Regions from separate parts of the Nonomuraea sp. NPDC005692 genome, predicted to be linked through region 2. Evidence: riboswitches for the same ligand, from Rfam matches in the RefSeq annotation. Region 2 holds a riboswitch; each other region holds the start of a gene.
The links. Region 2 has a riboswitch for thiamine pyrophosphate ahead of ABZ459_RS41415 (cytosine permease). Riboswitches for the same ligand answer to the same signal wherever they lie in the genome.

Region 1 (2,256 bases), on a different contig from region 2:
GTAGACGGGCGCGCCGTGCACCATCCCGCGTACGCACCGCCCGAGCAGCGGCTGCGGCGAGCGCAACCGCATGATCTGCCCCTTCACCGGCCGGACGGGCACGTCGGCCAGCTCCCCGCTCCACGCCCCGGCGGCCAGCACCACCCGCTCGGCCGCGATCTCCCGCACCGCCGGCTCAGGCTGACCGGGTACGGGCTCGAGCCGCACACCGGTCACAGCACCCGCCGCAGCGCCTGCCGCACCGCCGGTCCCGCCGCCGGTCCCAGCGCCGATCCCAGCGCCTGTCACGACGCCTGGAGCGGTGTCGCCGTCGCGCAGCAGCCTGGTCACCCGCGCCCGCACCACGGGCACGCCCAGCCGGTCGAGCGCGGCCAGCAGCGCCGCCGTGACCCGGCGCGGATCGACCCAGGCGTCACCGGGGGCCAGCAGCCCGCCGCGCACCGAAGGCGCCAGCATGGGCTCCAGACGGCGGCACTCGCGCCCGGTCAGCCGCTCGACCCGCAGGCCCAGCTTGTCCATGAACGCCGCCAGGTCGTCGAGCGCCGCGAGGTCGTCGGCCCCGAAGGCGACGTCGAGCGTGCCGTCGGCGCGCAGGTCGAGCGCACGACCAGCGGCCCCCTCCGGCCCGATCATCCCGAACGTGCCCCCGAACGCCTCCCGGGACCTCGTCCCGGCCCCGCCGCCCAGGCCCGCGCCGAGACCTGGCCCGAGGCTCGCGCTGAGGCCCGCACTGCGGCCCGCGCTGAGGCCCGCACTGCGGCCCGCGCTGAGGTCCGGGCCGAGGCCCGCGTCGGCGGCCAGTTCGGCGGCGAAGGACGGCCACCGGCTCAGCGAGGCGGCCCCCAGCCGCAGCAGCGGCTCCTCGGTGTAGGCGACCTCGCTGACGGGCGCCAGCATCCCGGCCGCCGCGTAGGAGGCCCCGCGGCCCGGGGCCGGGTCGACCACCGTGACGGGCAGCCCCTCGCGGGCCAGCCGCCAGGCGATCGACAACCCGACGACCCCGCCGCCCACGATCACATTCATCCGCGCTCCCTTCGCCGGCATGATCCGGATCAGGTGTCTTGCGGTCGAAGGCCCGCTCAAGCCTTCCTCTCAGCCCGGTGACGGCCGGACTCCCGCGCGTCTTGCGCCTCCAGCCTACGGCCTCGGCGCGACGCACCGGCACCGCCCCCGTTATGGTCATGAACGTGAACCATGTCGTAGTGGTGGGAGCGGGCCTGGCCGGGCTGCGCAGCGCGGAGGCGCTGCGCGGGCGCGGCTTCACCGGACGGATCACGCTGATCGGCCAGGAGCGCCATCGGCCCTACGACCGTCCGCCGTTGTCCAAGGCCGTGTTGTCCGGCGCGGCCGACTCCAGCTTCCTGGAGGCCGACCTCGACGCGCTGGAGGTCGACTTCTGGCCCGGCGTCACCGCCAAGGCCCTGCGCGAGGGCGTCGTGGAGACCACCGAGGGCCAGCTCGGCTACGACGGCCTCGTGATCGCCACCGGCGCCGAGCCGATCACCGTGCCCGGCGACGGCCCCCAGCACGTCCTGCGCACCCTCGACGACGCCCACGAGCTGCGCGCCGGGCTCGTGGCCGGGGCGCACGTGGCGATCATCGGCGCGGGCTGGATCGGCGCCGAGGTCGCCACCGCCGCCCGCAAGGCCGGCTGCTCGGTGACCGTCATCGAGGCCGGCCCCACCCCGCTGGCCAACGCCGTGGGCCCGGAGATCGGCGCCCGCACCCGACACTGGTACGACGGCATCGACCTGCGCCTGAACACCATGGTCGACGAGGTGGACGAGGGCGGCGTGCGGCTGGTGGGCGGCGAGTTCGTCCAGGCGCACGTGGTCGTCACCGGCATCGGCGTGCGCCCGGCCATCGAATGGCTGGCCGGCTCCGACATCGACCTGCACAACGGCGTCGTCACCGACGAGCACCTGCGCACGTCCATGCCCAACGTGGTCGCCGCCGGCGACTGCGCGGCCTGGTGGTCGCGCCGCTACGGCGTCCGGCTCCGCGTCGAGCACTGGGACACCGCGCTCGGCTCGCCCGAGGTCGCCGCCGCGACCCTGCTGGGCGAGGAGGCCGTCTACGACCCGGCGCCCTACTTCTGGTCCGAGCAGTTCGGCCACATGGTCCAGTACATCGGCCACCACCCCTCCGGCGACCGCCTGCTCTACCGGGGCGAGCCCGAGGGCAAGTGGTCGGCCGTCTGGCTGACCTCCGGCGACACCCTCGCCGCCGTGCTGGCCGTCGACCGGCCTCGGGACT
Region 2 (2,256 bases):
GCATCAGCCAGCGCGAGGGCGCGTCCTCGGCGGTGTTCCAGCGGGCGGCGCCGCCGAGCACGAAGTAGTCGACGGCCAGCACCGCGAACATCGGCACGAACACCGCGCCGATCACCCCGAGGAACGCGCCGTAGGAGGTGACGTCCACGACCAGGGCGATCGCGGTGGTGAGCACGCCGATCGCGGTCGAGACGATCCGGCGGTCGACGTTCGGCATGAGGTTCTGCAGCGAGACGGTGGTGGAGTAGACGTTGGCGAAGGACTGGTCGGTCTCGCGCAGCACCAGGATGCCGAAGAACAGCGCGCCCAGCGGCGCCGCGACGAACGGCTGGAACACGACCATGCCGTCGGCCTGGACCGCCTGGGCGCCCGCGATGGCCACCGCGTACACGCCGAGGGCCAGGCAGGCCACCTGGGCGACGGTGTAGCCGCCGACGACCCCGGTGAAGGCGGCCCGGCTGGAACGCGAGTGCCTGGCGAAGTCGGCGGCCATCGGCACCCACGACACCGACAGGGCGATGACGTAGTCGACGGCCGGGGCGAAGGCCGTCCACGACCCGCCCGTGTACGTCGGCGCCTCGCCCAGGAACGACACGGTGAACCAGATCAGCGACAGGATCACGCCGACGGTCACGTACCGGCGCAGCAGCCTGATCGACCCGAGCGGCCAGACGGCGAGCGCGGTGGTCAGCACCCCCGCCGCCACCACCCACACCTGGTACGGGACGCTGCCGAAGATCGCGTTCGCGGCCTTGGCGATCACCCAGAGCTCGAAGGCCCCCCAGCCGAGCATCTGCACGATGTTCAGCACGGACGGGACGTACGACATCTTCGCCCCGAACAGCCCGCGCAGCAGCACCATCGCCGGCCGCCCGGTCTGCGTGCCGGGGATGGCCGACAGGCCCACCATGGCCGTGCCGATGAGGCTGCCGACCACGGCGGCCGTGAGCGCGGCCACGAGGCTGAGCGGCGCGCCGCCCAGGGGGTCGATCAGGACGAGCGCACCGGAGAAGCCGAGAAGGCTGACACCGAGGTTGGCCCAGAGCGCACCCTGGTCGAGGACGCCGAGGGTCTTGGGGGGCGCGCCGTCAAGGGTCAGCGGAACTTCGTCGACGACATGCGTCATCGCACACTCCCTACGCCGGCATTATCCGGACAGGTTCAGGCGGTCGGCAGCGGCTGTGTTGCTGCCCTCTCAGCCCGGCACCCCGAGCTCCCGCGACTATGCAGTTGGCGCCCTCATCATGCCTTAATGGCGGCAGAACCGCCACAGTGGGGCATTCAGGCCACGAAAGGCTCCTGCCCGGTCTCGCTCACCATCGGACGGCGCGCGAACTCCCACGACTGCATGCCGCCGCCCACGTTGACGGCGTCGCGCCCGAGCTGGTTGAGCCACGCCGCGACCTGCATCGACCGGCCGCCGACCCGGCACACCACGTAGACGGTGCGGTCGGCGGGCACCTCCTCGACCCGGCCCTGGATCTGCGACATGGGGATGTGCACGGCCTCGGGGGCGTGGCCGGCGAGCCATTCGTCCTGCTCGCGGACGTCGAGCAGGTAGGCGTCGTCGGGAACGGCGGTGGCCTCGATCTCAGGAACGGTCATGCCTCCATCATCCCGCGCCCGGGACCCTACTTGAGCAGGCGCGACATCCGCCGGTCGGCCAGCGGCTTGCCGCCCGTCTGGCAGGTCGGGCAGTACTGGAGCGCGGAGTCGGCGAAGGACACCTCGCGGATCGTGTCGCCGCACACGTCGCACGGCTGGCCCGCCCGGTTGTGCACGCGCAGCCCGGACTTCTTCTCCGCCTTGAGGTCTTTGGCGGCCAGCCCGTGCGCCCGTTCGACGGCGTCGCGCAACGTCGTCACGATGGCCTCGTGCAGGTCGGCGATCTGCGCGTCGGTCAGCGTCGCCGCGATCTTGAACGGCGACATCTTCGCCGCGTGCAGCACCTCGTCGGAGTAGGCGTTGCCGATGCCCGCGATCACCTTCTGGTCGCGCAGCAGCCCCTTGATCTGGGTGCGGTTGCCGCCCACGATGCGTTTGAGCGCCTCGACGGTGAAGGCGTCGTCGAGCGGGTCGGGGCCCAGGGCGGCGACGCCGGGCACGTCCTCCGGCTTGTCGGTGACGTAGACGGCCAGCCGTTTCTGCGTGCCTGCCTCGGTCAGCTCGAACCCGGGGGCCAGGCCGTCGTCGTCGGGCGCCAGCCGTACGCGTACGGCCAGCGGCCCTTTGCCCGGCCGCACCGGCCGCGCGCCG
Region 3 (2,256 bases), on a different contig from region 2:
GGGTCGTGGGGGCAGCTCCAGGAGTGGAAGGCCGACCTCGACGACCCGTCCGACCGGCACCGGCACGTCTCCCAGCTCTACGCCCTGCACCCCGGGACGCAGCTCACCGCTCCCGAGCACCTGGCCGCGGCGCGCACCACCCTCGAAGCCCGCGGCGACGGCGGCACGGGCTGGAGCATGGCCTGGAAGGTCAACTTCTGGGCCCGGCTCAAGGACGGCGACCGCGCCCTGAGCATGCTGAGCGGGCAACTGCGGTCCAGCACGCTGCCCAACCTGTGGGACACGCATCCGCCGTTCCAGATCGACGGGAACCTCGGCGCGACCGCCGGGGTGGCCGAGATGCTGCTCCAGAGCCACGCCGGCGTCATCGAGCTGCTGCCCGCGCTGCCGGCCGTCTGGCACGCGGGCTCGTTCGACGGGCTGCGCGCCCGCGGAGGCTTCACCGTCGGGGTGACCTGGGCGGACGGCGTGCCGGTCGAGGTCAGGCTGGCGTCGGCGCGCGGCGGGACCGCCCGGCTGCGCGGCCCCGGGTTCGCGCTCGACCTGGAGACTAAGGCAGGGGAGAGCTGCGCGCTGTCGCCAGCACGCTGAACCACGTGCGGTGGGTGACGTTCGTCTCGTGCCAGGCGACCGCGAACCCGGCCGCGTCCAGCACCGCGAGCAGGTCGCCCGCGTCGCGGTGGACGAACCAGCGCTCGTACTCCGTCCGGTACGGCACCGGCTCCCAGCCCTCGCTGTCGCCCAGGGCGGTGATCAGCGCGAGCACCCCGCCGGGGCGCAGCGCCGCGTGCCAGGCGCGCAGCGTCGGCTCGGTCTGCTCGGACGGCACGTGCACGAGGGCCGCGGCCGACCAGATGCCGTCCAGGGACTGCGGCGACAGCGGCGGCCGCCGCAGATCGCCCAGAACGGCGGGCACGCCGCGCCCGGCGGCGAGCCTGGCCATCTCGATCGACAGGTCCACGCCCACGGTGGTCAGGCCGCGTCCGGCGAACCAGGCCGACTCGCGCCCCGGGCCGCATCCCAGGTCGGCGACCGTGGCTCCGGCGGGCAGGGCTGAGGCGAACCGGTCGCGGACGGCCACGATCGAGGGTGACGGATCGGCGACCTGCTCGTCGAACTGGCGCGCGATGCGGTCGTAGGTGGCGGTCGTGTGCGCAATGGGATCAGACATCCCCTTGATCCTGCCACGCGCGGGGTTATGATCGCGGTGACCAACGCGGGAGCCCGGTACGGACCGGGCTGAGAGGACGGCTGTCAGCCGCCGACCGCCAGAACCTGCTCCGGATAATGCCGGCGAAGGGAGTTTGCGCGATGAGCGACGCGCGCTTTTCCAAGATCCACATCGGTGACCTCCAGGTGCCGATGCGCGAGGTCAGACTGTCGAACGGCACCTCGGTGCGGCTCTACGACACCTCGGGGCCGTCGTGTACCGACCGCTCGGCTTGGGGGTCGCCGGTCACCCAGCTCGGCGCCGCGCGGCGCGGTGTGGTGACCAAGGAGATGGAGTTCGTGGCCGTCCGGGAGGGTATGACCCCCGAGTTCGTCCGGCAGGAGGTCGCGGCCGGCCGGGCGGTCATCCCCGCCAACGTCAACCATCCCGAGTCCGAGCCGATGGCGATCGGCCGGAACTTCCTGGTCAAGATCAACGCCAACATCGGCAACTCCGCCGTCACCTCCTCGATCGAGGAGGAGGTCGAGAAGATGACCTGGGCCACCCGGTGGGGCGCCGACACCGTCATGGACCTGTCCACCGGGCCGAACATCCACGAGACCCGCGAGCAGATCATCCGCAGCTCGCCCGTTCCGGTCGGGACCGTGCCCATCTACCAGGCGCTGGAGAAGGTGGGCGGGCGTCCGGAGGCGCTGTCGTGGGAGGTCTACCGCGACACCCTGATCGAGCAGTGCGAGCAGGGTGTCGACTACGTGACGGTGCACGCGGGCGTGCGGCTGGCGCACGTGCCGCTGACCGCCCGCCGCAAGACCGGGATCGTCTCGCGCGGGGGCTCGATCATGGCCGCCTGGTGCCTGGCCCACCACCGCGAGAGCTTCCTGTACGAGCACTTCGACGAGATGTGCGCCCTGCTGGCCCGCTACGACGTGACGTTCTCGCTGGGCGACGGGCTGCGCCCCGGGTCGATCGCGGACGCCAACGACGAGGCCCAGTTCGCCGAGCTGCGTACGCTGGGCGAGCTGACCAAGATCGCGCATGCGCACGACGTGCAGGTGATGATCGAAGGGCCCGGCCACGTGCCCATG

Region 1: linked by a shared signal. The riboswitch ahead of ABZ459_RS09180 (FAD-dependent oxidoreductase) and the one ahead of ABZ459_RS41415 (cytosine permease) in region 2 are both predicted to bind thiamine pyrophosphate.
Region 3: linked by a shared signal. The riboswitch ahead of thiC (phosphomethylpyrimidine synthase ThiC) and the one ahead of ABZ459_RS41415 (cytosine permease) in region 2 are both predicted to bind thiamine pyrophosphate.

Annotation. Positions count from the first base shown of each region.
Region 1 covers NZ_JBEXYU010000003.1:194,478-196,733, forward strand. Annotated here, with positions in the region: gene ABZ459_RS09180 (FAD-dependent oxidoreductase) at 1-1,023, opposite strand, end outside; TPP riboswitch at 1,013-1,129, opposite strand; gene ABZ459_RS09185 (FAD-dependent oxidoreductase) at 1,182-2,256, shown strand, end outside.
Region 2 covers NZ_JBEXYU010000031.1:46,659-48,914, reverse strand. Annotated here, with positions in the region: gene ABZ459_RS41415 (cytosine permease) at 1-1,126, opposite strand, end outside; TPP riboswitch at 1,117-1,230, opposite strand; gene ABZ459_RS41410 (rhodanese-like domain-containing protein) at 1,282-1,605, opposite strand; gene ABZ459_RS41405 (DNA-formamidopyrimidine glycosylase family protein) at 1,632-2,256, opposite strand, start outside.
Region 3 covers NZ_JBEXYU010000006.1:85,682-87,937, forward strand. Annotated here, with positions in the region: gene ABZ459_RS15525 (glycoside hydrolase family 95 protein) at 1-591, shown strand, start outside; gene ABZ459_RS15530 (class I SAM-dependent methyltransferase) at 551-1,171, opposite strand; TPP riboswitch at 1,207-1,319, shown strand; gene thiC (phosphomethylpyrimidine synthase ThiC) at 1,312-2,256, shown strand, end outside.